DNA from 3 places in the Fictibacillus iocasae genome. Region 3 is predicted to be linked to each of the others. Evidence: riboswitches for the same ligand, from Rfam matches in the RefSeq annotation. Region 3 holds a riboswitch; each other region holds the start of a gene.

Region 1 (9,838 bases), on a different contig from region 3:
ATTTATAAGAAGACAAAAGGATAAATGCCCAGTTATAAAGAAGCATCAGACCAGCACCGGTTGTTAAATATTCATATACCTTGCCGGGCATGGCCAAAGATAGAATGATCGAGAAGCTGATTCCGCCTATGGTAACGAGAAGTGACGGCCAAGGTATGTTCTTGATTTTCTTTCCTTTTTCAAAAATTTCGGGAGCGTTTCCTCCTTCTGCTAACGTGACAAGCAGGGAAGTAACAGCAAATAATGAAGCAGTCATCGTTGAGAAACCAGCAATAAGCAATGCTCCGTTAAAAATATGAGGAAAAAAAGGAAGATCAAAGTTTTGCAGCGCCAATACAAAAGGGCTTTCTTTGTCATTGAACACCGTCCAAGAAACCATTGTAACAGCAAGGCCGATCGAAACGGTGTAAATGATAGCCAGAACAAGGAGCATGATGCGACCGGCTTTGAGAGAATCCTCTTTATCTTTTAGCTTAATCGCCATAAGTCCCATAATTTCAATGCCTCCAAAAGCATAAAAGGCAAACAGCAAGGAACTCCACCAGCCAGAAAACCCATTGACAAAAAAGTCAGGAACCGAACTTGGAATTTTGGGTTTGAATCCATCTCCGTGGAGAACACCGGAGAAGGCGAGGATGGCGATGATGATGAACATAAAAATGGCTGCAACCTTGATAATGGCCAATATGTTTTCAACCCGTTCAAATCCTTTTGTGCCAATCACTATGACAGCAAGCCCGCACAGTGCGTAACCTGCAGCGAATATCCAAAGCGGAACGTGCGGAAACCAAAATTGAGAAAAGATGGATAGTGCCGTTAATTGGCTGCCGACAATCAGTGTTTCTGATGTCCAATAAACCCATCCGCAGCTGAATCCTGCCCAACGGCCGTACGCTTTTTCAGAGTATGCACAAAACGAGCCCTTTTGCGGATCGGCAGAAGACATTTTTGCAAGCGCGCTGTAAACAATATATGTACATACTGCTGCTAGCAGATACGACAAAAGTACAGAAGGGCCGGTCGTTTTAATCGCGATGCCAGATCCTAAAAAATAGCCCGTTCCAATAATGCAGCCTACCCCAATGAGAGAGAGCTGCCACCATTTTAATTCGCCTTTCGGTGCAGTTGTGCTGCAGCCGCCTTTCTTCATTACAATCCCACCTTTCCCATTCTTCTATAGGATTGAATAGTGAGAGGGAAGATATTCAGCCAGTTATTTACTTTTACAGAAAATGAGAAAAAGCATCCGTTTGGATGCTTTTCTGTATTAAACCTTATTGAGTAACAGAGAAGTGTTGAAGTGTACTTTTATATCGAAAAACTGTTTATAGAAATCTAAGAAGTGGTTAATCTCCGTTACAGGCGCATGCTTATCCAGAGGGGTGAGCCCTTCCGTCGCAAGCGCCTTTGGAAGGTCTCACCTCCTCACTCCCACTCGCAGGATAAGGAAGGCGGCGCAGCAAGACATCAAACGCAAGAAAATGTGAGTTTCACTTTCGAGGAGTCGGCGCATTTCACTGCGATCAACTTATCAATGAAGGATTCAAAGTTGATTAAGATATTACGGTTAGTCGTACCTGCTTTTGTAATCATCTTAAATTAAATAGAAACCAAAATACGCTAATTCTTTTTGGCGTAGTACATGAACGCGAGGGCGCCGATTAGGATGGATCCTTTGACGATGTCTTGAGCATAGTAAGGGACGTTCAGCATAGTGAGTCCGTTTAAGAGGACTCCGATGAGCACGGCGCCGAAGAAGGTGCCGATGACGTTTGGTTTGTTGGCTCCAAAGACAGAGAAGCCGATAAATGCGGCTGCTACACCATCCATTAAAAGCGGAGCGCCTGCTGATACTTGTCCAGTTCCGATTCTTGATGCAAGCACGATGCCTGCAAGCGAAGCGAATAAGGAGGAAAGCAGGTAAGCATACATTTTATACCGATTGACAGGCACGCCAGAGAGGCGGGCTGCCTCGAAGTTTCCGCCTGTCACGTAAAGAAGGCGGCCAGGGCGTGTATAATTCAAGAAAATATGAACGATCACGACGGCAGCGATCATGATGATGACCGGCATGGGAATAGACAGTACCTCACCTTGACCGATGAACAAAAAGGATGGAAGAAAAACACCAGGTGCTGTTCCGCCATCAGCAAGCGGCATGTTGTTGTAAATGGAAAATCCTTTTGTAAACGTTAAATGCAGCCCATTGACGATATACATAACAGCAAGAGTAGCAAGCATATCAGGCAGCCTGACTTTTACGGCCAAGAATGAATTGAGCAAACCAACACAAAGTCCGACAGCTATCGGAACAAGGATAGCGATGAGTGTTTCCTGTCTGTAAAGGACGAGAACTGCAGCACTTGTGACGGTCGCAAGGCTTGCTGTTGAACCGACAGACAGATCAAAACCTCCTACGATGAGAGAGATGGTAACGCCGATCGCAAGCAGTGTAATGATAGAAATGCTTCGCAAAATATCGGCGAAGTTTTTATAAGAAAGAAACTGGTCGTTTAAAATGCTGAAGACGATAACCGTCAGCACGATAACGATAAGCGTACCGTATTTGAATAAAAACGGATAAAGTTTACTTGCCAGGTGCTGGCGGTTTAGTGCGGGTTGCTGCTGATCATGAAGTATGGGCTGTGACATGTTGACCTCCTGTTGCGGCATGCATGATATGCTCGTATGTCGCTTCTTCTCTTGAAAATTGGGCAGTGATTTCACCGTTATACATGACGAGGATCTTGTCGGCAACGGCAAACAGCTCATTCAATTCACTCGTAAAATACAAAATGCCCTTTCCCTGAGAAGCCAGCGTTTGAATGAGAGAAAAAACATCTTCTTTTGCGCGGATGTCGATTCCTTTCGTTGGTTCATCAAAAATAAAAATATCCCCTCCGTGCATCAGCCACTTTCCGATCGCCGCTTTTTGCTGATTTCCTCCGCTTAAAAGGCCGGCAGTCACAGCTGGGCTTTCCGCTTTAATTCCGAGTTTTTGAATCCACTCTGCAGCCGCGTTATCAATAGTAGAAGAAGAGAGAAAACCTTTTGACGTATATTTTGCCAGAGATGGCAGCGCAAGATTGTCACTGAGTGAAAAGGAAGTGAGAATACCTTCTTTTCTTCTTTCTTCAGGAATGAATGCCAATCCGTTTAATACCGCATCTTGAGGAGAAGACCATGTTTTGTCCTTTCCTCTAATCGTCAGCGGACTAGGCGATAGATCTGCACCGAATAACGCTCTTGCCGTTTCCGTTTTTCCAGCACCGACAAGGCCTGCGATGCCGATCACCTCACCTTCTTGAAGCGTAAAGGAAATAGTCTTGCCTGATTTCGGGATATAGAATGATCGGGCATCTAGCAGAACGTTTTTTGTACGGTGTGAAGTGAATTCTTTTTCTTTTTCTAACAGCGAGCCGATCATGTGATGCACGATTTCATCAGCAGTTGTCTGTTTCGTCTCAGCTGAAAACACATCGAGTCCGTCTTTTAATACGGTGACTCTGTCTGTTGTGCTGAAAATTTCAGGAAGGCGATGTGAGATAAAAACAAAGCCTATCCCTTTCTTTTTCAGGTTTTGTATAACCGAAAACAGCCTCTCCGTTTCCTTTTCACTAAGTGCTGCTGTCGGTTCATCAAGGATGATAAATGTGGCATTTTTTGATAAAGCACGTGCAAGCAGGATAAGCTGCTTCTCAGCGATGGTGCAATCTGATAAAAGCTTATCCTCACTTATGTTGAGCCCGACAAGTGCAAGGTTTTCTCTAGCTTTTTTTCGGGTACTTTTCCAGTTTATAAAGGAAGGACCTGATAACAGGTCCTCCATCGTCACGTTCTCGGTTACGCTTAAAGAGGGGATAAGAGCGGTATCTGGTTCTTGTACAACCATTTCAATACCATGTTTCATCGCCTCCCGGGGCGATGAGATAGAAACTTCCTGTCCGTTGATCGTGATATATCCGCTGTCTTTTGAATAGTCGCCAGAGAGAATTTTCATTAAAGTACTTTTTCCTGCACCGTTTGCACCTAATAAAGCGTGAATTTCACCTGCATGAAGTGAGAAGCTGACACCCTTTAACACCGTCTGGCGGCCGAACGACTTGCGGATATCTTTTAATATCAGTGCGTTCATTTTTTCTGTTCCTTGCTCAATGTTTCCATCCAAGCGGAAATAGCGGCGTCTGACTTGCCCCAGCCCTCAACGTACTTGCCGATATCGTTCATGCTCACTTTTTGTTCAGGAAGAGCGCTCTTTTGCACAAGATGAGGCTGAACACTGTATATTTGCGGTGTTTCCTCACCGGCAACCTTTTGATATAAGAAACGAACTTGCAGTTTGGCTACATCAGCAGGGTCTGTTGCAGCAGTAGCTGTCCACGGACTGTTCTTTTCTTGAATAAGCTGAAGATCTTCATCGCTCAAATCGATGCCGTATACTTTGATCTCATCTCTGCCGGCCTGTTTAATCGCCCTGGCAGCTCCTTTTGCGAATTCATCCCACGGTGCAAACACAGCATCGATGTCGCCTTTGTTCGGGTATTTCTGAAGCAGCGCTTCCATCTGGGATTGTGTATCAAGAGCTGTATTTTGGCTGGCATTTCCGAAGCGTGCGACTTCCTTTATGTTCGGATAGCGCTTTTTGAACGCTTCATAGATGACGTTTCGGCGTTCCATCGGTGTGAATCCGCCGACCCATACATACACGATTTCACCTTTTCCGTTTAAGTCTTGTGCGAGGGTGCGCAGCGAGTTCCACGCAAGACTGTAATCGTCCTGGTCGATCACGGTTACACCAGGAATGTTCAAGTCGCTGTCAAAAGCGACGACCGGAATTCCAGCTTCGACGGCTTTTTTGACGCTTGGCGCGAGTGCATCGGCACGTCCGTGGTCAAGCAGGATGCCGTCAACTTTTTGACTGACCGCATTTTCCACATAAGACGCCATTTTGGATAAATCATTATCCGCATTATAAATCTGGACATCCCCGCCAAATTCGTTTACTTGTTCTTTTAAGCCTTGCGCATATTGAGAGGAGAACGTTCCGATCGATAGCTGAACGATCGCAGCGATCTTCAGAGGTTTTTTAACAGCATCAGGTATTTCTTTTGACGTTTCTGATCCTGCAGCAGCGTTTGCCGGCTGTGATGGTTTTTCTTGTTTATTCTGTGTAGCTGGCGGTTTGCTTACCGCATCTTGTTCACTTGAACAGCCGGCAAGAAGAAGGCTGAAGGCAAGCAGTGCTGATGCTGCGGGTTTCCATTGTTTCATGATGATTGATCCTCCTGAAATAGCTTAGGCAGCTTATTTTTATAATCTCCTGTTACAATGCCTTTTTCGGTGACGATTGCTGAAATGTATTGAGCGGGTGTAACGTCAAACGCAGGATTAAATACTTTAATCCCTTCAGGTGCGATTCGTTTGCCAGCTAAATGTGTGACTTCCTTTGCAGGACGTTCCTCGATCGGGATGTCATCGCCTGACTTTGTTTCGAGGTCGACCGTTGATAGAGGAGAGGCAACGTAAAAGGGGATGCCAAGCGCTTTTGCCTGAAGTGCCAGCCCGAATGTTCCAATCTTATTTGCTGTATCACCGTTAGCGGCGACACGGTCGCAGCCGACGATCACAGCAGCGATGTTTTTTGTTTTCAGAGTGTGAGCAGCCATGTTATCGGTGATAAGGGTCACATCGATTCCATTTGCTTGAAGCTCCCAGGCTGTCAATCTGGAGCCTTGCAGCACCGGGCGCGTCTCGTTTGCATATACCGAAAGATTCCATCCTTTTTCTTTGGCAATATAAAAGGGAGCAAGTGCTGTTCCATAACGGGCGGTCGCTATGCCTCCTGCATTGCAGATCGTCATGAGCGCGTCGCCGTTCTTTAAAAGAGAGAGGGCATGCTCGCCGATTTTGCGGCACGTTTCTTCATCTTCTTTTTGAATTAAAAGAGCTTCTAATTCAATCAGAGACACAGCTTGCGCGACGCTTTCTGCTTTTGCCGCCGCTTCTGTGATACGGCGTATCGCCCAAAACAGATTGACAGCAGTCGGACGGGAAGTGGCAAGATAGTCATGCTGTTTCTGCAAAGCAGCAAGAAACGCAGGCAAATCCTCGCCTTTATACTGCTTAGTCCAAATTACGAGGCCGAATGCAGCGGCGATTCCAATTGCCGGTGCACCACGCACGTTAAGTTTAGAAATCGCATCCCAAACGTGTTCAATTTTTGTAACGTTTAAGTAAACCGTATGTTCGGGAAGCTGCTGCTGGTCCAATATAAGCAAATGGTCGCCTCTGTACCGGACTGATGAAATTTCGGTTTGTGTAAAACTCATGATTTATGCTCCTCTTATGATGGATGTGAATTGCTCGATAGACGAAATGGATTTTCTAGACTTGATCAACGATGTGCCAAGATGCAGCGCTTTCTTTTTGAGGAAGAGCTGTACATCCTCGCACGGGATGCTGTCTAAGTCAGCAACGTGCGCAAGTCCGATTGTACGGCGGATGATCTCACATCCTGCAAACCCAACACTGTCAATGAAGGTTTTTTCCAGAACATTTTGTAACACACCCGGAGTACGAGCGAAAACTTCTTTGCTCTCCTCATGAACAAGTCTTGTAAACTCGTTTTGAAAAACAGTCCATGTCTCTTGAATGACAGTCAATAACGTTTCCTGAGTCTCTTTGCGGTTGAACGGTTCTGAAGAATGGTGATGCTGAGATAAATAATTTAAAGCGATATTGGCAAAAAATTGGCCAAGGTCAAAACCTATCGGACCGTAAAAAGCGAACTCAGGATCAATGACTTTTGTTGATTTTTCCGTGACGAAAATACTGCCTGTGTGAAGGTCTCCGTGAAGCAGCACTTCCGCTTGAGTAAGGAACTGATACTTCAATGTTGCCGCTTCTTTTTTCAGCAGTTCATCATTCCAAATTTTTTCAACATCAGGTTTTAATGCAGAGGAAAACTCGTTTGTGTCGTGATCGAAGAAAGGATCTGTAAAGACGAGATCTTCCGTGATTTTACAGAGCTCTGGATTGCTGAAGTGCTGCACGAGCTTTTTCTTCTCGAACGGATGCAAATAAAAATCACTTGTATAAAAAGCTGTTCTTGCCGTGAACTGTCCAATGTGAGCTGCTAGTTTGCTGAAAGCAGTGCCTTCTATCAAGCTCTTTCTTAAAATAGAGTGATCTGACAAATCTTCCATTATCGTGACAGCGAGAGTGCTGTCACTGTAGAGTACTTTTGGTACTAGATCTGGAACATATTTTGCCGCAAGGATGAGTGCTTCGCTTTCGATTCTCGCTCTATCCAATGTCAGCGGCCAGCTTTCACCAACCACTTTCGCGTAAGGCAGAGCTTGCTTCACAATAATAGATTCAGTGCTGCTTTGAACCCGAAAGACGAGGTTCAAGTTGCCATCGCCTATTTCAGAAACAGCAAGATCATGGCCGTCTATTAATTTCAGCTTTCTTACTAAAGCAGCCGCATCTTCGTTAGTCAGCGGCTTATATGTGTTCTCTGTGAGTACTGTCATTGTTATTCCCCCTAAAAACCTTTTGTGATTATTAATGATTCTCGTTAAATTTACAAACATGACCAAAATAAAAGAGCCTCTTTCATAAGAAAGAGGCTCGGAATATTTGTTTCCGTGCCTCTTATCTCGCAAACGGATTGTTTGCTGGAATTAGCACCGTGCCATGCGCAAGCTTTACTTGCGGCCCCATGTGAATGGAGCCCCATTTTACAATGGTATTACGGTCGGTTGCTGGGCTTCATCGGGCCAATTCCCTCCACCTGCTCTTGATAAGAGACGTGCTATTTGATTACTTGTCACACTAGACTGACAATTCATAATTGTTATACTAAAACATGTAATAACAATTTGTCAACAAAAGTTTAATACAAATTTTCTCGTCGGTCTTCAAAAATAGGAATACGAGATCTTACCTCATCTGAGAGAGCAGGATCGATGTCGGCTGACAGCAAGGTTTCGTCATGAGAGCCTGCTTCTGCCACAATTTCACCCCAAGGATCGATAATGAGAGATTGTCCGGCAAACGTATTAGCAGGGTCTTTTCCTATACGGTTGCATGCAACAATGTAGCATTGGTTTTCAATGGCACGCGCCGTCAGCAAAGTGCGCCAGTGTTTGTCACGCTGAATTGGCCATTGAGCGGGAACAAACACAATCTTTGCGCCTTCAAGCACAATTTTTCTAACCCACTCCGGAAACCTTATATCGTAGCAGATCAATCCTGCGCACTGAACATCATCTATTGCAAAATGTGCGGTTTCACTTCCTGCAGTAATAAACTTTTCTTCGTTCATGAGCCGGATTAAATGTGCTTTGCTGTATTGTCCGTTCAAGGTACCATCACGGTCAAACACAAGCATGGTGTTGGAAACTTTCCCGTCTTTTTCATAAGCGATGGAACCTCCAACGATGTGGACGTGATGCTTTTTAGCAAGACCGCTTAAAAAAGAAATCGCGTTACGGCCTTCTGTATCTGCAATCTCTCCAAGTCTTTCAAGGTCATAAGCTGTATCCCACAGCTCCGGCAGCACGATGACTTCTGCTCCATCTTCAGCAGCTTGAGTGATCCATCGTAAGGCTTTCTTTCTGTTTTCTTCTGGATTTCCATAGATCACATCAAATTGCGCGCACGTAATTTTCAATTGTTTGCCCTCCGAAAATTTCTTTGACAGAATTAAACATAGCGTATAACATTACTCATTAGAATTTCAAGAACAATCAGAAAAGAATGAGTTGTCAGTTCGTGTAGCACTTAAGAAAGTATAACTTTTTAACCGTGAAGGAATTCATCGCAGTCAAAAAGTTAACGAGCAAAGTATAAGGTCAACTAAGGCTGACGAAAAGGCTCTGCGTCAGCCGAGTTTTCTTTAATAAAGAACAGACAGGAAGTGAACGTGTTGAAAAGGTTTGAGCAGGCAAAAGTAATGGAGAAACTGCCTGAGCAGTTTTTCGCGAAGCTTGTAAAAAAGGTGGGCAGTCATGTAGCGAAAGGGCATGACATTATCAATTTAGGGCAGGGTAATCCTGATCTTCCGACTCCGCCTCATATCGTAAAAGCAATGAAAGAAGCGGCGGGTAACCCGCAATTTCATAAATATTCTCCGTTTCGCGGCTATGATTTTTTAAAAAAAGCAGCTTGTGAGTTTTATGAGCGAGAATATGGTGTAGTACTGGATGCTGATAAAGAAGTGGCGATTTTGTTTGGAGGAAAAGCGGGTCTTGTTGAGATTTCGCAATGTTTTCTTGATGCTGGAGATACTGCGCTCGTACCGGATCCGGGCTATCCAGACTATTTGTCAGGTCTTGCGATGGCGGGAGCTGATACCCATTTTATGCCGCTAATAGAGGAAAATCACTTTCTTCCGGATTATGCGGCAGTCCCAGAAAGTGTGTTAGAAAATGCGAAGCTATTATTCTTGAACTATCCTAACAATCCGACAGCGGGAACGGCGACTGTTGAATTTTTTGATGAAACAGTCGAGCTCGCGAAAAAGCATGATATTCTGGTCGTGCATGATTTTGCTTATGGCGCTATTGGTTTTGACGGTGAGAAGCCTCCTAGTTTCCTCCAGTCTAAAGGGGCAAAGGACGTTGGCGTCGAAATTTATACGCTTTCGAAAACGTATAACATGGCGGGCTGGAGAGTTGGTTTTGCTGTCGGCAATGAGCAGGTGATCGAAAGCTTGAACTTGATGCAAGATCATTACTACGTGAGCTTGTTCGGGGCGGTACAGTCAGCAGCTGCAGCCGCTTTGACGGGGCCGCAGGATTGTGTGTCTGAGCTTGCTGCCACATATGAAAGC
Region 2 (9,838 bases), on a different contig from region 3:
CGAATATTAAGCCAGGATTGAACGTGAACGTCATCTTAAAGGCGGATCAGCGTACAGGCAAGAAAACGAACGGCATCGTCAAGGATATTTTGACAAAATCGCCGAACCACCCGCACGGCATCAAAGTCCGTTTAGAGGACGGGCAAGTCGGACGGGTCATCGACATACTATAAAGAAAACTCGGCTGACGCCATGCCTTTAAGTCAGCCTTAGTTGCCCTTACACTATGTACATTAACTTTTTGCCACGTCGAGTAATCATCTTGCAAAAAAGTTATACTTTCCTATAGTGTAAAGAAAACTCGGCTGACGCCAAGCCTTTTCGTCAGCCATAGTTGCCCTTACACTTTGTTCGTTAACTTTTTGACTGCGTCGAATTCCTTCACTGTTAAAAAGTAATTTTTTTTAAAAGTATAGCAAAAGCCAGCCTGAACCTGAGGCTGGTTTTTTTAAAAAGGAGCGGTGTCCTATGGGTAGTGAAAAGATTGACCTTCCTAAAGTCGGCAAACCCGCACAGCGTGCCCTTACTCAAGCTGGCTGCAACTCTTTAGAAGACATCACCAAACATAGTGAGACCGAAATCGCGAGCCTTCATGGCGTTGGACCGAAAGCTATGAAGCAGCTGCAGCAGGCACTTCAGGACAATGGAATGAATTTTGCAGATAACAAAACGAAAGGCTGATACCTCATGATTGCACGTACAGAAGCAGATTATAAAGGATTAATGGAGATTGGAAAAATCATTGCTGGTATAAGGGATGCGATGGTGCAGGCGACAACTCCTGGCATGACGACCAAGCAGCTGGATGAGCTGGCAGGAAAGCTGTTCGCACAGCATGGCGCCGTCTCAGCTCCGATCGAGATGTACGGATTTCCAGGCTACACGTGCATCAGTGTGAACGAGGAAGTGGCGCACGGCATTCCCGGCAAGCGCGTGATTGCTGAAGGAGACCTCGTGAACATTGATGTGTCGGGCTCAAAAAACAGGTATTATGCCGATACGGGCATCTCGTTCGTGGTCGGTAAAGGTGATCAGCGTCTGTTCGATCTTTGCACTGCGACGCAGGAAATTTTTAACGAAGGATTGTCCAAATTTGTAGCCGGAACGAAGCTTAATAACGTCGGACGCGCGGTGGAAAACGCCGCAAAGAAACGCGGCTATAAAATCCTTCGCAACTTAACCGGTCACGGCATCGGCCGCTCGCTGCGCGATGCGCCTGACTTTGTGCATAACCATTACGAACCGTTCGACAACACCTTGCTCGAAGAAGGCCTCGTACTCGCTTACGAGCCGTTCGTCTCCACCAGAACCGAGATGGCGTACGAAATGGAAGACGGCTGGACACTCGCCACGACTGACGGCAGTTGGGTCGCCCAAATCGAGCATACGATCATTGTGACGAAAAATGGACCGGTGATAACGACGGAATAACGCGAAAAGCTGGCATATGCCAGCTTTTTTAATTCACTTTTCTAACTGTTCCTCTGTTCGCTTCAGACACAGCAGTTAATCCTGTTAAAGCAACAGCTGTATCAACATCTTTTATATACTGTTCGATAACATGCTTCACGCCATTCTCGCCACCTACAGCAAGTCCATAAACATATGGACGTCCAAGGAGCACAGCATCAGCGCCAAGTGCAAGAGCTTTCACTACATCGGCTCCTCGTCTTATGCCACTGTCGAGCATGACGGGAATTTTTCCTGCTACAGCCGTAACGATAGGAGATAGAGCATCCAAAGACGAAATACAGCCATCCAGCTGCCTGCCGCCGTGATTGGAAACAACAATTCCGTCAAAGCCCGCATCCACCGCTTTCCTGGCGTCTTCTTCATGAAGCACACCTTTTATTATTATAGGAAGGGATGTTATTTCTCTTAGCTTTTTAACTTTTTCCCATGTTAAAGACGGTGTGAAGAACAGTGACTGCAGATGAGCCAAAGCACCGGTCATGTCTTCAGCAGGAGGTTTACTCAACCTGCTGAGAAAAATGGGATCTTGTAGAAAATTCGCAGCACCCTTTCCGAGTGCCAGCGGAAAATATTGATGATCCAAATCTCGTTCTCTGTACCCTACGACTGGCATATCGACAGTAACTGTAATTGCTGTATAACCGGCTTTTTCAGCGCGGTGCACCAAACTTGCTGTCACTTCAAAATCAGAAGACCAGTATAGCTGAAACCATCTGGATCCAGTTCCGTTTGCTGCAGCAATCTCTTCTAATGAAAAAGTAGAGACGGTGCTCGCGATAAACGGTACACCAAAAGCAGCGGCTGCCCTTGCTGAGGCGAGCTCTCCTTCTGGGTGTAAGATGCCCTGATTGCCAATCGGCGCGAGTATGAAAGAAGCTGGTAGATGAGTGCCTAAAATATCCGTTGATAAAACGCGGCTGCTCACGTCCTTTAAAACGCGAGGAACGATTGCCCATCGATTAAAAGCTGTTTCATTTTCACACAATGTTATTTCTGCGCCTGCACCACTCTGCACATACGTAAACGGTTCTTTTGAAAGAGCCAGTTCAGCTTCTTTTTCAAGGTTAGAATAAGAAAATGGAAGCATTTTTTCACTAACCGCCATACCTTAATCCTTCCTCAATCTCGATGCCAGCACGTTCCCCGCCGTCTGCAGACCTTGCACGAGCACGACCAGTAGGAACACGGTCACGTACATGACGTCTGCCTGATAGCGCAGGTGGCCGAACCGGTAAGCGAGGTCACCAAGTCCGCCTGCGCCGACAAGGCCTGCCATTGCGGTCGCCCCGATCAGTCCGATTGTTGCGATCGTCAATCCGAGAACGATCGCCGGGCGCGATTCGCGCACAAGCACATTCCAGATGATCTTTTTCGTCGGAATGCCCATCGCCTCGTAAGCCTCGAGCACACCGCGGTCTACTTCAAGAAGCGCTGATTCCATTAAGCGCGCAATATACGGCGCCGTATAGACGACGAGCGGGACAATGACACCTTTTACCCCGATCGACGTGCCGACAATGAACTTCGTAAACGGCAGGATGAAGAATAAAAGAATGATGAACGGCACGGACCGGATCACGTTGATGAGCGTGTTCAGAAACGAGTACACATACTTGTTCTCGAGGCGCGCGCCCTGTCGCGTCAATACAAGGAACGCCGCGAGCGGCAAACCGATTACGATGGAGATGAGAAGCGCAATCGACGTCATCTGGAGCGTCTGCAGTATCGCTTCTATGATTTGGTCGCCCCATAAATCAAGAAATTCGCTTATTTTTGACGTCATTCCGATTCACTCCTTCCACCAAAACATTTTGCTGCTGCAAAAATTCTATGGCCCGGCTTATTTCATGGTCATCACCTTGCAAATGAACGATTAATCGTCCAAAAGGCACATCCTTCAGCTGTGTAATCGTGCCTGAGAGAATGTTCGGAAACACGTTGAACTTTTTACTCACGAGCGCGAGAGTCGGCTCGCCAGGCGTTGTATCAACGAACGACAAACTGACGATTGAACCGGTTTCTTTTAGTTTGGAGAGCAGCGCCTCTGGCAGCTGATGATGGAAGATGCTGTTCACGAAGCGCTTTGTTGTGTCATGCTGCGGCGCTGTGAACACATCAAGCACCGTACCGCTCTCCACCACCTCACCGTTTTCCATCACCGCAACACGATCGCATATTTTCTGAATCACTTTCATCTCGTGCGTGATCAATAAAATGGTGATGCCAAACTCTTTGTTAATTTTGAGCAGCAGATCGAGAATCGCCTCGGTTGTATCTGGATCGAGTGCACTTGTCGCTTCATCACTTAATAAAATTTCCGGCTCATGTGCGAGTGCCCGTGCGATCGCCACACGCTGTTTCTGGCCGCCAGACAGCTGAGAAGGGTACGAATCCGCTTTTCCCTCAATGCCGACGATCGACAAGTATTTTTTCACACGGTGGTCAATTTCCGCTTTCGGCAGCCCGGAAAGGCGCAGTGGAATGGAGATGTTTTCATAAACGGTCGCTGTTTTCAGCAGGTTGAATCCTTGAAAAATCATGCCGATTTTTTTGCGCGATTCACTTAGCTTGTTAGAAGGAAGCTTCGTGAGCTCGGTGCCGTTTACCGACACTGTTCCTTCTGACGGCTTTTCAAGCAAATTCACACAGCGGATGAGCGTGCTCTTACCTGCTCCGCTGTACCCGATCACGCCGTATATCTCACCCTTTTTCACGTCGAGGGAGACGTTTTTCAGCGCCTCCACACTCCCTTTTTTCGTCACAAACGTTTTGGACACGTTCTGCAGCTGAATCATACGCTCCTCCCCCCTTTTACCAAGACGGCAGAACGGCGCCGTCGAATTCATTTTCAATAAAGTCCTTCACTTCTTTCGAGCGGTACGCTTTCTCAAGCTTCTTCAACACCTTATCGTTCTTGTTCTCACCGCGCACAGCGACTAAGTTCACGTGCGGCGAATCGTCTCCTTCAATGAACAGAGAGTCTTTCTTCGGCTTCAGTCCGTGCTCGATCGCGAAGTTGGTGTTGATCGTTGCCGCTGTCAGTTCATCCAGCTGTCTTGGAATCTGTGACGCTTCTAGCTCCACAAACTTGACGTTTTTCTTGTTCTCCACAATATCTTTTTGCGTCGCTTCCATGCCAGCGCCTTTCTTTAGCTTGATCAGTCCTGCTTTTTCATAAAGATTTAGCGCTCGTGCCAAGTTGATCGGATCGTTCTGAATGCCAAGCTTGTCGCCTTCCTTGATGTCATCAATGCTCTTAATCTTGTTTGAGTAGATGCCGAGCGGGAACGTCACCGTATCGAAAACTTCTACAATATCAAGCTTGCGGTCTTTCTTGAACGTATCCAAGTACGGCTCTGTCTGGAAGCTGTTCGCGTCCAGTTCCTTTTCCGACAGCGCCACGTTCGGCATCACGTACTCGTTAAATACCTTCAGTTCAATCTCCAGGCCGTCCTTCTCCGCTACCTCTTTTACCTTTTCAAAAATCTGCTCGTGCGGTCCAGCCGTCACACCGATCAGCAGCTTATCCTCCGGCAGCGCCTCGCCTTTATCCGCCGATCCGCTCGCACACCCCGTCAACGCAAACACCAACACTAGTAAAAAAAGTCCCCATTTTTTCATCTTTCAATTTCCTCCTCTTGTTTTGTAAACATCAAAAAGCCTCTCTGAAAGTTTCAGAGAGGCATCATATACGGAACCGGACCTCTCTCATCTTTCAAAACACATAAGTGTTCTGCAGGATTTAGCACCTGAACTTACAACATGTAAGTTTGGTTGCCGGGTTTCATAGGGCCAGTCCCTCCACCACTCTGGATAAGAGTAAATATTCTCAATATTTAATTGTTTACAATCATAATGCCGAGTGCAGGTCGTTGTCAACACTATTTTTTCTAGTTGCTGATCGGCTGGCTAGCATTTGTTTGCGAATTTGAGGAGTTTATTTGCGAATCCGGCTTATTTCTTTGCAAATCTGCGCCTCTTATTTGCAGGTATGAAAATTTATTTGCACGGCGAAATTTTATTTATTCTTCGACATGTTTGTTTGCAGCACACCCTCGTTATTTGCACCCTCCAAAATCTATCATTTTCTCAAAAAACAGCACCTCTGCAAGTCCAAAACGAGACTTGCTCTAAGCGGCCATCCCCATCTACAACCAAATCCCCGCTGAGAACACCATTTTACTCATTTGGCTGCACCCGCTAATTATGTCATGATGACTTCCAAAAGGGAGGTGGATCCATTGGTCACCATTCTAAAAAAGAGGGATATCCCGCTCAAAATTTTAAAGCTTGAGGCATTGTTGAGGAGGCTTCCGGCTATGCACAAAAAGCGGGCGGACATTGAAGAAGATCTTGCGCGAAGCTTGGCGGGGTATCGCGGTGAGCAGGCGCTGCATTATGATTTTCAATTTCTCAAGCAAAACCATTATTCTGTGCTTGAAGACCTCAGGCTAGAAAATGAGAATGGCGATTTTTTTCAAATTGACTGCCTTCTGCTCTCACCATCGTATCTGCTCATTTTAGAAGCGAAGAACATGTCCGGCTCTATCCTGTTTGATCAGCACACGCGGCACATCATTCACAATAAAAATGGGCTGGAACGGAGCTACAGTGATCCTCTGCTGCAGGTCCAAAGACAGCGCATCCAGCTTGAAAAGTGGCTCAAACAGCAAAAATTTCCGTTCGTCCCCGTGATCACTCAAGTGGTCATCAGCAACTCCGACACCCGGTATGACGCTACGTCCAACCACCATTTCGTCTATCAGAACGTGACATCACGGTTAAACCTCCCCAATCGGACGGCTGAATTTGAATCTGCTCATACAGATGAAGTGTTATCTGCTAAGCTCATCAAACAAATCGCCAAATCGTTGATAAAGCGCAGCACACCATACAATCCCGATCTCATGCATTGGTACGAATTGAAGCTGAGCGACTTGATATTAGGCGTATTCTGTCCAAATGCCGACTGCCCGTCCGTCAGAGACCCGATGTTCAAAGTGAATTCCGGGTGGCGATGCCCCTTTTGTCTCGCCTTTTCGCGGGACGCTCACCTCACTGCTCTAAAAGATTATGTGCTGCTCGTCGGTGACGAGATCAGCAACTCTCATTTTAGGGATTTTGCTCGTATGGAATCCGTTTTTACAGCAAGTCGGTTGTTAAAGCAGCTGTCACTGCCCTCGTCCGGTGCAAAAAAGAACCGAAAATATAAGCTCTCACTGCCGAAGTCATAATTTATTTGCAGATTCGCGACATTTGTTTGCGAATCTGCGATAATTATTTGCAAGTTCAAACCATTTATTTGCAGATCCGAAAATTTATTTGCAGCGCCACATTTTATTTATTTTTCGACACAATTATTTGCAGCCGCAGCCTTTTCTTTGCAGCAGCGACCAAATCTCACACGTTTCAGCACCGCAAAAAAGTGCCACACTTATACTACTGAATATAAAAGGAGCTGCTCATGGACGAAATCACATTAAAACGCCGGATTGATGCCGCCGCCAAGCGCATCCCGGCGGACTTGATCATAAAGAACGGCAAAGTTATCGACGTCTTTAACCTGGAAATTATCGAAGCCGATATAGCCATCATCGACGGATACATCGCTGGCATCGGTTTTTACGACGAGGCGGACGAGATCGTGGACGCGGCCGGCCGTTATGTGAGTCCGGCTTTTATTGATGCACACGTGCACATTGAGTCGTCGATGGTTACGCCAGTAGAGTTCAGCAAGGTTTTGCTCGCGCACGGCGTGACGACTGTCATCACCGACCCGCATGAGATTGCCAACGTGTCGGGTACGAAGGGCATCTCTTACATGCTGCAGCAATCGGAAAACCTGCCGCTGGACGTGCGGGTCATGCTGCCGTCATGCGTGCCATCTACACCGTTCGAAAATGCGGGCGCGGTGCTTGAAGCCGATCGCCTTCACCCTTTTTACAAACACAACCGTGTACCCGGGCTGGCTGAAGTGATGGACTATCCGGCTGTGCTCCACGGCAAAAAAGAGATGCTCGATAAGCTTTTATCTGCCGCTAATCACAAAGCCATCATCGACGGCCACGGGGCGGGTCTCGATGCAGATGGCATCAACGTGTATGCATCTTCCGGCATCTCAACCGATCACGAATGCACGACGGCCGAGGAAGCGCGCGACCGCATCACCCGCGGGTTGTACGTCCTTATCCGTGAAGGGTCAGTGGCGAAGGATCTGGCTGCATTGCTGCCAGCTGTGACGTCTGCCAACGCCAGCCGATTCATGTTTTGTACCGATGATAAGCACCTTGATGATCTCGTCGCAGAAGGAAGTGTTGACCACAATGTTCGGCTCGCTATCAAGCAAGGCATGGATTCAATCCAAGCGATTCAGCTATGTTCATTGAACGCGGCGAAATGCTATCGTTTGAACGATAAAGGCGCCATCGCACCAGGGTATAAAGCTGACTTTCTGGTGCTGGACGATTTGGAAAATGTCGCGATTGCAAGCGTCTATGCGGAAGGAAAACTGGTCGCTAAAGACGGCAGCTACTGTGGTCCGGAGCTCAATCAACAAGCTCCGCCAAAAGCACTCACCGACTCGATCCATATTGCTCCGCTCTCAGTAGAGCACTTTGTTATCGGGCTGAAAAAAGGCGACCATGCAAACGTGATCGAGGTGATACCAAATAAGCTCGTCACGAAAAAAGTAACGGCTGCGGTTGGAGAGCATTTTCCTTCTGCAACAGACGATCTTCTTAAAATCGCCGTGATCGAACGGCATAATAAGACGGGCAACATCGGGCTCGGCATCGTAAAAGGATTGCGGCTGCAAGACGGCGCAATTGCTTCTACCGTCGCGCACGATTCTCATAACCTCGTCGTCGCCGGAACGAACGACCGTGACATGATGACAGCGTCTGCCGAGATACAGAACATGAAAGGCGGATATGTCATTGTAAAGGACGGTGAAGTGCTCGCCTCTGTTCCGCTTCCCATCTCCGGTTTGATGTCAGACCGCAGCTTCGAGCAGGTGAACGATGAGATTCTACACCTGAAGTCCAAGCTGAACGAGCTCGGATTCGATGGCGATTTCGATCCATTTTTAACATTGTCGTTCCTGACACTTCCCGTCATTCCGGAAATCAAGCTCACCGACATGGGTCTGTTTGATTTCCGCCGTTTTTCCCATATCTCGTTAAAGGCGTAAAAGTTATACTTGCTCAAAGTGTAAAGAAAAGCTAGCGGATACACACCCGCTAGCTTTCTATTTATTTTCACTTAAGTTCATCACCAGATCATTCATGTTACTGGAAAGCTGTTGCAGCTGTGTGGTCACATCGCTCAGCTGGAGCGTAGCGGCCATCTGCTGTTGGGAGTTAACGAGAATTTCCCGGCTCGTCTCATTATGCTCTTTTGACGTTACAGCCATAATCTGAAGTGAATCGGTCAGGTGTTCTGTATTCTCCTCCAGCTGTGCACAAATCGCGGAGATGTCCCTTACCTCCAGTGCCACCTTATTCGATACGTTTAAGATTTCCGCAAAAATCGATTCCGTCTCACCGACCAGCTCTAAGCCCTTCTCTGCAACCGTTACTCCATCTCTCATCGTGCCTCCTGCCACTGTGATCTCACGCTGAATGGATTCGATTAAATGGGAGATGTCGCCAGCGGCTGCATTCGACTGGGCGGCAAGCTTACGGACTTCATCGGCCACAACCGCAAACCCTTTTCCAGACTCTCCCGCTCTAGCTGCTTCTATGGCTGCATTTAGTGCCAAAAGGTTCGTCTGTCCCGCTATTTCTGAAATTACAGACAAGATTTTCCCAATCTGATTGGATTCGTTTTCAAGGTGATAGACCGTTTGGGACACATGTTGGAAATGATGATGGATATGTTCGATCTGCTGCTTCGTTTTGACCATGGAACGGTTTCCTTGCTCGACCAGCCTATTAGCCGATGATGACGATTCCAGAGCCCTGGCCGTCCGCGCCATCACAGATGACACACCACCATTTAAGTGCTGAACATCTTCCTCACTTTGCTTTGACCGTTCCAGCTGCTCATCTGATCCTGCCGCAATCTGATGGATCGAGTGGACCACATCCTTAATGGCACCACTGGATTCCTTCGCATTTTGTGTCAGCATCTGAACATGCTCCACAAGCTTAGAAGACGTATTTTGTATATGGTGGATCGCTGAATGCAGCGCTTCTGCACGATATTCATTCTCTTCTTGCAGCTGATTCGTATACTGTTTTTTCGTATGAATCTGCCACGAGATTCCGCTGGATGTCAGCACGAGATAAACGGCGTGGAGAACGAACATATACCAATTGTAATGATGAGTTCCAAAATAAAGCGCTGTATAAAAAAACATCGCCAT
Region 3 (9,838 bases):
ATCATGAACATAACGTCATGAACAGGGGGTCTTTCAATGATCAAGATGATGGGCTGGATCTATGAAAAAGAATGTGTATTCTTCAGACTGATCAATGACAGGATGCAGCACAGGATGTTTGATGCTTATTTCCGACGCATCACCCATGCAGGTGGGGCTACATTTTCCATCCTATCCGTGATCCTTCTCGCTCTCTTTATGCCTCATGATCAAAAGCCAGCAGCGTATGCATGCATGTTTTCTTTGCTGGTAAGCCATCTTCCTGTCGCTGTCGCCAAAAAATGCTATCCGCGCAAACGTCCTTATCTCGCATTGCCTGGCACACGCACAACAGAAAATCCGCTAAAGGACCACTCGTTTCCGTCCGGACATACGACGGCTGTTTTCTCCGTCGTTACACCGCTGGCTCTGCTATTTCCCATAACATGTATTTTCTTGCTTCCGCTTGCTGTCTCTGTTGGTTTATCTCGCATGTACCTCGGCCTGCATTACCCGACTGATGTCCTCGCAGGCTTCGTGTTAGGCACAAGCTCAGGTTTCTTTTCACTGTTTTTAATGAAAGTGTATGCTGTTCCATACTTTTTATAAAACAGGAGGCTGAACGAATGAAGCTGGCTTTATTTACAGACACGTACGAACCGCAAGTTAATGGTGTCGCAAAAACCCTTTCAAGACTAACTTCCTTTCTGCAGTCACAGCACGTTGACGTTATGCTTATTTCTCCTGTACTTTCCCAGGACGGCCATTCGATGCAGACATGCGCATTGCCGAGCATGCCCTTTTTTCTCTACCCGGAATGCCGTATCGCCGTTCCCAACAAGTCAGCTCTTGAAAAAGCTCTTCATTCATTTCAGCCCGATCTACTTCATGTGGCTACACCGTTCAACACTGGATGGTGCGGTCTGCATTATGGCAAGAAATCCGGCACTCCAATGGTCGCTTCTTATCATACCCACTTTGATAAGTACTTGGCCTATTACCGTTTAGATTTTTTCTCTCCCCTGCTTTGGAAGTACATGAGATGGTTTCATGAGCCATTTCAACGAATCTTCGTCCCTTCGGCTGAAACCCAATCAGCCCTTTCTTCACACGGTTTTTCAAATATTCATATTTGGTCCCGCGGAGTGGATTGCACACAATACTCCCCCTCTAAACACAACGCAAGCATAAGAGAAAAATACGACATTGAGGAGAAGTATCTCTTCATGTTCGCTGGCAGGCTCGCTCCAGAAAAGGACCTGGATACATTAACAGAAATCATCACTTCGCTTCCTCCTCCCCTGCAAGAAGAGGTTCACTGGATCATCGTCGGCGACGGTCCTTGCTTCAAGGAGATGAAACAGCGCCTTCGAAGCTCTAAAGCAACCTTCACCGGTTATTTATCAGGGGAAGAGCTCGCTAGTACATACGCGTCTTCTGACTTGTTTGTTTTTCCGTCCTCCACCGAAACGTTCGGTAATGTTGTCCTTGAGGCAATGGCTTCTGGAACACCTGCACTTGTTGCAGATAAAGGCGGGGTAACAGGAATTGTCACTCATGGTGAAACCGGTATGATCTGCGAGAGCCGCAACGCCCAGTCTTTTGTTGAATCCATCCAAACAGTATGTGCACACAAAGCCTTTCTGGAAAAAATGAGCACAAACGCCCGCAAGTATGCTCTGTCTCAGTCGTGGTCTACCATTTTAGGCGGACTGCTGATACAATACGAAGAAGTCCTTTTTGAGAAACGAAAAAGCTATACCGCATAAGGAGGGTGAAGCGTATGAAAGCAGGGATAATTGGTGCAGGTTATGTTGGGCTCGTGACGGCTGCTTGTTTTGCATCAAGAGGATTGGACATCATGGTCCACGACACCTCAAAAGAAAAAATTGCCACATTAAATGCTGGAGGCTTGCCGATCTTTGAACCCGGCCTTGAAAAACTCCTTACTGGACATACCATCTCTTTCACCAATTGTGTGAAAGAGCTCGTAGAAACATGCCGATATATTTTCCTATGCGTCGGAACACCTCAAGGAGCAGATGGCGAAGCGGATTTAAGCTATTTACAGAGCGCGGTAGAAGCGATTTGTCATTATACAGAAGCAGACAAGTACATTATTATTAAGAGCACCGTCCCTCCAGGCACAGCTCGAAGAATGGAAGAGCTCTCCCGATCACTGAACAAAAACTGTAAGCTGACCTTCATCAGCAATCCTGAATTTCTGCGTCAAGGAAGTGCGGTCCATGACTTTCTATATCCAGACCGGATCATCGTCGGATCAGATAAGCCACTATCGGGTGAAGAAGTGCTTTCTCTTTATGAAAAGTGGGATTGCCCAAAACTGCTGATGAGCCGAGAAAGTGCAGAACTGGCCAAATATGCAGCCAACTCGTTCCTTGCCATGAAAATCTCCTACAGTAACATGATCGCCTCTCTTGCTGACCGGGCAGGTGCATCCATCGATGACATTCAGGCTGCCATCGGATCGGACAGCCGTATCGGAAAAGACTTCTTAAAAGCAGGCGCAGGCTTCGGCGGCTCGTGCTTTCCTAAAGATCTGAATGCCATGCTTCACATCGGGAGAAAGCATGGAACGGAACTGCCGCTCATTGAAAACACCCTTGCCCTTAACGAAAATCAGCCAGCAGCCGTTGTTAGCAAAATAAAAGCAGCATTGAAAGAATTAACAGATAAACGAATAGCTATTCTAGGGCTTTCTTTTAAGCCGATGACTGATGATGTGCGCTGTTCTCCTGCGGTCTCTGTCGCTGAACACCTTCTGAATGAAGGGGCTAAAGTGATTCTTTACGACCCGCTCGTCCGGCATAATCCTGTTCATCGTGCGGCAAAAGGAGCGAGTTTGAAAGAAAGTTTAAAGCAATCCGACGCAGCCGTCATCATGACAGATTGGCCGGAATTCAGACAGCTTCTGCAGCCTGACATGTTAAATACACTTAAAAGAAAAATCATTATAGACGGACGCAATATGTTTAGGATCGAAGAAATTGAAATGCTCAGCAAAGAAGTATCTATGTATTATGCCTCAATCGGAAGACCCTTGCATGACTCACTGACTGCTAAAAGTGTGTGAAAGCCAATGGGTGGATCTCCGCTCCAGGGTTGTGCCTGTAACGGAGATCCACCACTTCTTAGAATTCTAACAAGAAGGATGAGAGCCAGTTCACCTTGCATTCACGCCGAGTGAATTTTTTGGAAGGAATTAAACAGGTCACACCTCCCCTCCCGACGGCTTTTGCGCCATTTTTCTGATTTGAAATATCTTAAAATTTACCGCGTGTGTTTTTATTCCGATCGTAAACATACGCGCCGCTTTTAACAGCTTGCGCGCCAATTTTAAAGCATCATGACTATAAAAAAAGCCACGTGATTTAAAAAATCGCGTGGCTTTTTCATATGAGTATTAAGCGTTCGCTTGTTCTTTAAGCGCTGCTGCTTTGTCTGTCTGCTCCCAAGGAAGCTCGATGTCTGTACGTCCGAAGTGGCCGTAGGCAGCTGTCTGCTTGTAGATCGGGCGGCGAAGGTCTAGCATCTTGATGATGCCTGCAGGACGAAGGTCAAAGTTGTTGCGTACAAGCTCAACCAAAACTTCTTCATCCACTTTGCCTGTTTCAAATGTGTTAACAGCGATAGATACTGGCTGAGCCACGCCGATCGCGTAAGCTAGCTGAACTTCAACTTTGTCAGCAAGGCCTGATGCGACGATGTTCTTCGCAACATAACGTGCCGCGTATGCCGCAGAACGGTCAACCTTTGTTGCATCCTTACCAGAGAATGCACCGCCGCCATGGCGAGCGTATCCGCCGTAAGTGTCAACGATGATCTTGCGGCCAGTCAAGCCTGCATCACCTTGAGGTCCGCCGATTACGAAGCGGCCAGTTGGGTTGATGAAGTATTTTGTGTTCTCGTCGATCAATTCAGCTGGAACCACTGGCTTGATTACTTTTTCTTTAACATCCGCTTGAATTTCTTCAAGTGTGTTTTCAGGGTGGTGCTGTGTAGAGATAACGATCGTGTCGATGCGCACTGGCTTGTCGTTCTCATCGTATTCAACCGTTACCTGCGTTTTCCCATCAGGACGAAGGTATGGAATCTCTTCGCTCTTGCGCACTTCTGTCAAACGGCGTGAAAGCTTGTGAGCAAGTGAGATCGGAAGCGGCATAAGCTCAGGTGTTTCGTTGCAAGCATATCCGAACATGAGACCTTGGTCGCCTGCTCCGATCGCTTCGATTTCCTCATCCGTCATGGAACCTTCACGCGCTTCAAGTGCCTGGTCAACACCCATCGCGATGTCAGCAGACTGCTCGTCGATAGAAGTCAGAACAGCACATGTTTCAGAGTCAAATCCGTATTTCGCACGGTCGTAACCGATTTCTTTCACCGTTTCACGGACAACTTTAGGAATATCAACATACGTAGACGTTGTAATTTCACCTGCAACAAGAACAAGTCCTGTTGTTACAGACGTTTCACACGCAACACGCGCATTAGGATCATGAGTTAAAATCTCATCAAGAATAGCATCTGAGATCTGGTCACAAATTTTATCCGGATGTCCTTCTGTAACAGACTCGGATGTGAATAAACGGCGGCTTACTTTTTTAGACACTTGAGGTCCTCCCTTAAATTGAAAAAGATAGATACGGTACTTTATTCCTCTATATAACTAACATATATATTCCGCTGACTGATTTAGGGCATAAAAAAAACCTTTCCCTGTTTAAGAAGCGAGGGAAAAGGATTCCATTCCATGCCTTCACCTCTTATTCTCAAGGTATTCACCTTGCAGGTTAGCACCTTCTCACTCAGAAGTTCTGAGTGCAGGTTGCTGGGTTTCATAGGGCCTGTCCCTCCACCTACTCGGAATAAGAGTAGCCGTTCGGAGATTATAATAGCGCAGTTGACCACTAGTGTCAACAGCTGCGATCTGGTAAATTCAGTCGCGTTCCTTTCTATAGCAGGCTCTTCAAAACAGAGCGGTCTTTCCTTTTAGGTGTTTCTTTCAATTAACAGAACCTTTTAATAATAACTTGCCTATTTTAAGAACTTTTTACGATAAAAACGATAAAATAGTATACATTATTTAAATCAATGTGTTATACTAATTAAGATAAAAACTTAGGATAAAGGATGGTATCGCCTTATATGAATACTGTAGAATCCACGAATTCTTTGAATGAATTGGTAAACAGCCCGCAAACACATATGAACCTGCCAGTACCTGTTCTTGTAGAAAAAGCTTTGCTCCGTAAAGAAGGATTATTAACTTCCACAGGAGCGCTTCGTGCGACTACCGGGAAATATACAGGCCGTTCTCCAGAAGATAAATTCATTGTGGAAGAAACATCCAGCAAAGCAAAGATCGATTGGGGAAAAACGAACAAACCTTTTTCTTCCGAAAAATTTGAAAGCCTTTACAAAAAGGTGCTCGCTTATCTTGGAAATAAGGAAGAGCTCTTCCTTTTCAGAGGCTACGCTGGTGCAGACCATGCTTACCGCCTTCCTATCCAGGTAATTAACGAGTACGCATGGCATAACTTATTCGCGCACCAGATGTTCGTAAGACCGAACAACTTGGAAGAAGCAAAAGCCATCGATCCGGGCTTTACGGTCATTTCGGCTCCTGGATTCTTTGCAAATCCAGCTGAAGATGGCACAAACTCTGAAACTTTCATCATTATATCATTTGAGAAGCGGATTATCCTAATTGGCGGTACAGAATATGCCGGAGAAATAAAAAAATCCGTGTTTTCTGTCATGAACTACCTTCTTCCGGAAGAAGGCATCCTTTCTATGCACTGTTCAGCAAACGTCGGGACTGAAGGCGATGTTGCCCTTTTCTTCGGCCTTTCAGGGACAGGTAAAACAACACTCTCAGCAGATCCTAACCGCCGTCTGATCGGTGACGATGAGCACGGCTGGGCGAATACTGGCGTGTTTAACATCGAAGGCGGATGCTATGCAAAATGTATCAACTTGTCCAAAGAAAAAGAGCCGCAAATCTGGAACGCCATCCGATATGGCAGTGTTTTAGAAAACGTGGTTGTGGACAGCGATACACGCTTGAGCGATTACGACGACTCTTCACTGACAGAAAATACACGGGCGGCTTACCCTGTTGACGCGATTCCTAATGTCATGATTCCTGGAGTAGCCGGCCATCCCAACACGATTATCTTTTTAACAGCAGACGCGTTTGGTGTTCTTCCCCCAATCAGCAAACTGACAAAAGAGCAGGCCATGTATCATTTCCTTTCTGGATACACGAGCAAGCTTGCTGGAACAGAGCGAGGCGTCACGTCTCCTCAGGCGACGTTCTCCACATGTTTCGGAGCTCCGTTCTTGCCGATGGAAGCAACGGTTTATGCCGAGATGCTCGGGAATAAGATCGATCAGCATGAAGTGAACGTATACTTAGTGAACACAGGCTGGAGCGGCGGAGAGTATGGCGTCGGCAGCCGGATGAACTTGGCTTATACACGCGCGATGGTGCAGGCGGCGCTGATTGGTGAGCTTCAAACGGTCGAAACAGTGGTGGATCCAATTTTCGGCCTTCACATTCCGGTCCACTGCCCTGGTGTTCCTGACCAAGTGCTTCAGCCTTCCAAGACATGGGCGGACCAAGCAGAATATGAAAAGAAAGCAAAAGAGCTCGCCGCAAAATTCAAAGCCAATTTTGAAAAGTTTTCAAACGTATCACAAGCCATCAAAAATGCAGGACCAATCGCATAAGAGCCAAAACAAGCTGCCGGAGTTTCCGGCAGCTTGTTTTAATCATTTTACAAAAGCATCTATTTCTTATTCCAATGTGCAGGATGCTTCAGCTGCTCTGGAAGTTTCGTAGATGCGTCTCCTTTTGCTGCATTAACCTGCGCTTGGGTAAGAAATAGGCTTCCTGTCAAGTCTGCTCCTCTAATGTCAGCATCACGCAAATCTGCCTCAATCAAGTCACAGAACCTCAGATCTGCGTTTCTTAGATTAGCGGCAATGAAGTATGCCCCCCGTAGATCCGTGCCTTTAAATTGGCGTGCTTAAGATTGGCACCCATCAAATCAGCATGCCTGCCCACCTTGTGCTTTCTTTTCCCGACTTGACTGCTTTTTATCCGATAAGGAGACCTTACCTTTTCGCTCGTCTTTAGAAGCCCTTCATTGACATTTATCCGGAGTAAATGGACATCCTGCTGCAGCAATTCTTCCGCACTGAGCATCGTCATTCGTTCTATAGTTTGATAGTGGCTCTCGAGCTCTTTGTATAGCGACGAAGCTTCAGGTCTCGTCAGCGATTCTGCCAAATACCAGAGCATCTCGTGAAGCTGGTGCATGACAGGCAGCACACGGAACATAAGCTGTGCCGTTTCCTTGTTAAGGCGCCAGTCGTGTCCCGAAAACGTCTGCTGCGATACCTTCTGTCCGGCACCAAAACAGTCAAAGACCGAACAGCCTTTGTAGCCGCTCGTTCTAAGATGGCTGTGAATCGAACAGCTGTTATCACCAAGAAGATTGCGGCAAGGCTCACCTCCATTCTTATTAACGGGAAAATCAGCAGACGCCGCAAAGGGCAGTGCCACACAGCAAAGGCCAAAACAGTTTTCACAGTCCGGTCTTAAATCATCCGCTAATGAAAAATCTCGATTAGTATCCAGAGTAGTCACCATAGAAATACCTCTTTTTCCATTTTAAGTTAAGGATATCAAAGAATTTCATTTTTTCGTTAATTTACCAATAAAAGGTTGTTAACGACATCAATGTCATTTATAATAATGACATTGATGTCGATTTTATTTTACTGAAGGAGGGAACATGTATGAGCAGCACCAAGCCGTTATTGTCACTTGCGCCTTACCGTTATTTAATTTCTGCACAGCTCATTTCCAATCTTGGAGACTGGCTGTCCATCATGGCAATTTTCACAATGGCCGGGCTTAAATGGAACGCTACACCGCTCGAGATGTCTCTTATTCTGTTGTCACTCGCTGTCCCGATGACCGTTCTCGGACCGGTTGCGGGAGTATTAGCAGACCGCACAGAACGGAAAGTGCTGATGATCGGATCAGATCTTGCCAGGGTTTTCGTCATGTTATTATTCATTTCCGCTTCAGAAGTTTGGCATGTTTATATTCTGATGTTCTTACTCGGTGTTTTCTCGGCGCTTTTTAATCCCGCTAAAAACGGGAAGCTGAAGGAAATCGTACCTGATGAACATATGCAGCAAGCTAACTCAATCAGCTCAATCATTGAGAACGGAACAAAGATCGTAGGTCCTGCTGCAGGCGGCGCGCTCATGACGTTCATAGGCACTGATGTGATTTACATGATCGATGCCGCAACTTTCTTGCTGTCAGCACTGCTGCTTATGAAGCTTCCTGTACGAAAACATAGCAGGAAGCAGATTGATAAAGATAAAGTGAAGACGGCATTCTGGAGCGAGCTGTCAGAGAGCCTGACGTTTATAAAAGGTGTTCCCTTCATCTTTTACGGGCTGTTTTTAACGTTTGTCGCGATGTTCGTGATCCAACTTGCCGATTCTCAGTTTGTCACGCTTTTTCGCGAATTAAAAGAAGTGTCGCCCAGTCTTCTTGGCGCAGTGATGACTTCCTCAGGAGCAGGCTTTCTTGTTTCCGGGCTTCTTTTAAGCAAGCTTGAAATAAAAAAGCCAGCGGCCGCCATGGCTGCGGGCATCATCGTCTTGGGCGCGGGGTTTGGTCTTGTCGGATACCTGACCTACCTGCAGGCACCTTCCCCTTATTTCTGGGCATCGGCGGTTGTGTTTGCCACAACATTCGGAGCAGGCTTCATGTTTATCCCGTTTCAGACAGGCGTTCAGCAAAAAACACCTGTAGAGATGAGCGGCCGTGTGTTTGGCACGGTTGGAAGCGTGACGATGTTTGCAGCGATCATTGGTCCGCTCGCAAGCGGCATCATCGGCAACATGACAGGTGTTCTTCCACTCTTTTTGACTTCAGGTTTTGGCCTCGTCTTCATTGGTATGGTAGCATTAATATTAAGACGGCATTTGGAAAAGGATGAAGAACATGGCACCGAAAGTATCCGAAGAGCACAAGGAACAACGACGACTTAGCATTTTAGACGCGGCAAAAGAGATTTTTACTGTGAAAGGATATAACGCTTTTGTCATGCAGGACGTAATTGAGGCGACAGGTATGAGCAGAGGCGGCGTCTATCAATATTTTTCAAATAAAGAGGAGCTATTTCTGGCTGTTCTGGAACTGTCACAAGAACGTTCAAAAAAAGAGATTAACGACATCATCGAAAGTTCCAAGCCAATATGGGAAGAATTGAAGGAGATGGCAGAAGAGTTCAACGATATACAAGAAGGCGATTACAGCTTTGGAGCAGCTCAAATAGAATTTAATCTGGCAGATCGTCATTTGCCTCACAAGCAAGAATTTATGAAAAAAAGGATGAAATGGGCGATGACTCTCTACACAGACCTGTTTAACGAAGGAGTCAGCCGCGGTGAGTTCTCTCCTAAAGTGCCTCTTGAGCACATCGCCAGTTATCACATTACCTTTTTAGATGGATTAAGTATCGAAAGAATCTTCCTGAAAGCACAAGAGCTCTCCATTAATGAACAGATTACGTTGTTTCTCTCTCACTTAAAGACGATGTTAGGTGTAAAGGAAGCTTAATAAAAATAACTAAGGAGCCCATTAAAAACGGAGCTCCTTTATTTATTATGACTCTTCATCCACTCACATAGCGCACGTGTGATTTTCCGGTTCTCAAGCGGCGGGAACGCATGGTGAAACTGCGGGTATATCCATGCTTCGTGAGGTTTGTCGAGTTCAGTCAAGCACCTCTTCAGTGTGAGTGTA

What was found. A riboswitch is a leader RNA that binds a small molecule or an ion and turns the genes downstream of it on or off. The one in region 3 is predicted to bind S-adenosylmethionine.
Region 1: another riboswitch for S-adenosylmethionine. It lies ahead of mtnK (S-methyl-5-thioribose kinase); the one in region 3 lies ahead of metK (methionine adenosyltransferase).
Region 2: another riboswitch for S-adenosylmethionine. It lies ahead of ACFQPF_RS09275 (MetQ/NlpA family ABC transporter substrate-binding protein); the one in region 3 lies ahead of metK (methionine adenosyltransferase).

What each region holds. Positions count from the first base shown of each region.
Region 1 covers NZ_JBHTCP010000014.1:71,270-81,107, forward strand. The annotation lists gene ACFQPF_RS08645 (amino acid permease) at 1-1,150, opposite strand, end outside; gene ACFQPF_RS08650 (ABC transporter permease) at 1,621-2,652, opposite strand; gene ACFQPF_RS08655 (sugar ABC transporter ATP-binding protein) at 2,630-4,135, opposite strand; gene ACFQPF_RS08660 (sugar ABC transporter substrate-binding protein) at 4,132-5,271, opposite strand; gene mtnA (S-methyl-5-thioribose-1-phosphate isomerase) at 5,268-6,329, opposite strand; gene mtnK (S-methyl-5-thioribose kinase) at 6,333-7,535, opposite strand; SAM riboswitch class I at 7,654-7,811, opposite strand; gene ACFQPF_RS08675 (carbon-nitrogen family hydrolase) at 7,898-8,677, opposite strand; gene ACFQPF_RS08680 (pyridoxal phosphate-dependent aminotransferase) at 8,933-9,838, shown strand, end outside.
Region 2 covers NZ_JBHTCP010000015.1:15,961-25,798, forward strand. The annotation lists gene ACFQPF_RS09245 (YwbE family protein) at 1-173, shown strand, start outside; gene ACFQPF_RS09250 (helix-hairpin-helix domain-containing protein) at 469-681, shown strand; gene map (type I methionyl aminopeptidase) at 688-1,431, shown strand; gene ACFQPF_RS09260 (alpha-hydroxy-acid oxidizing protein) at 1,460-2,578, opposite strand; gene ACFQPF_RS09265 (methionine ABC transporter permease) at 2,582-3,256, opposite strand; gene ACFQPF_RS09270 (methionine ABC transporter ATP-binding protein) at 3,228-4,268, opposite strand; gene ACFQPF_RS09275 (MetQ/NlpA family ABC transporter substrate-binding protein) at 4,285-5,094, opposite strand; SAM riboswitch class I at 5,179-5,293, opposite strand; gene ACFQPF_RS09280 (nuclease-related domain-containing protein) at 5,793-6,707, shown strand; gene ade (adenine deaminase) at 6,938-8,662, shown strand; gene ACFQPF_RS09290 (methyl-accepting chemotaxis protein) at 8,720-9,838, opposite strand, start outside.
Region 3 covers NZ_JBHTCP010000051.1:60,144-69,981, reverse strand. The annotation lists gene ACFQPF_RS16770 (phosphatase PAP2 family protein) at 37-588, shown strand; gene ACFQPF_RS16765 (glycosyltransferase family 4 protein) at 606-1,748, shown strand; gene ACFQPF_RS16760 (UDP-glucose dehydrogenase family protein) at 1,763-3,073, shown strand; gene metK (methionine adenosyltransferase) at 3,404-4,609, opposite strand; SAM riboswitch class I at 4,761-4,872, opposite strand; gene pckA (phosphoenolpyruvate carboxykinase (ATP)) at 5,146-6,732, shown strand; partial or broken gene ACFQPF_RS16745 (pentapeptide repeat-containing protein) at 6,792-7,657, opposite strand; gene ACFQPF_RS16740 (MFS transporter) at 7,807-9,081, shown strand; gene ACFQPF_RS16735 (TetR/AcrR family transcriptional regulator) at 9,035-9,652, shown strand; gene ACFQPF_RS16730 (alpha/beta hydrolase family protein) at 9,691-9,838, opposite strand, start outside.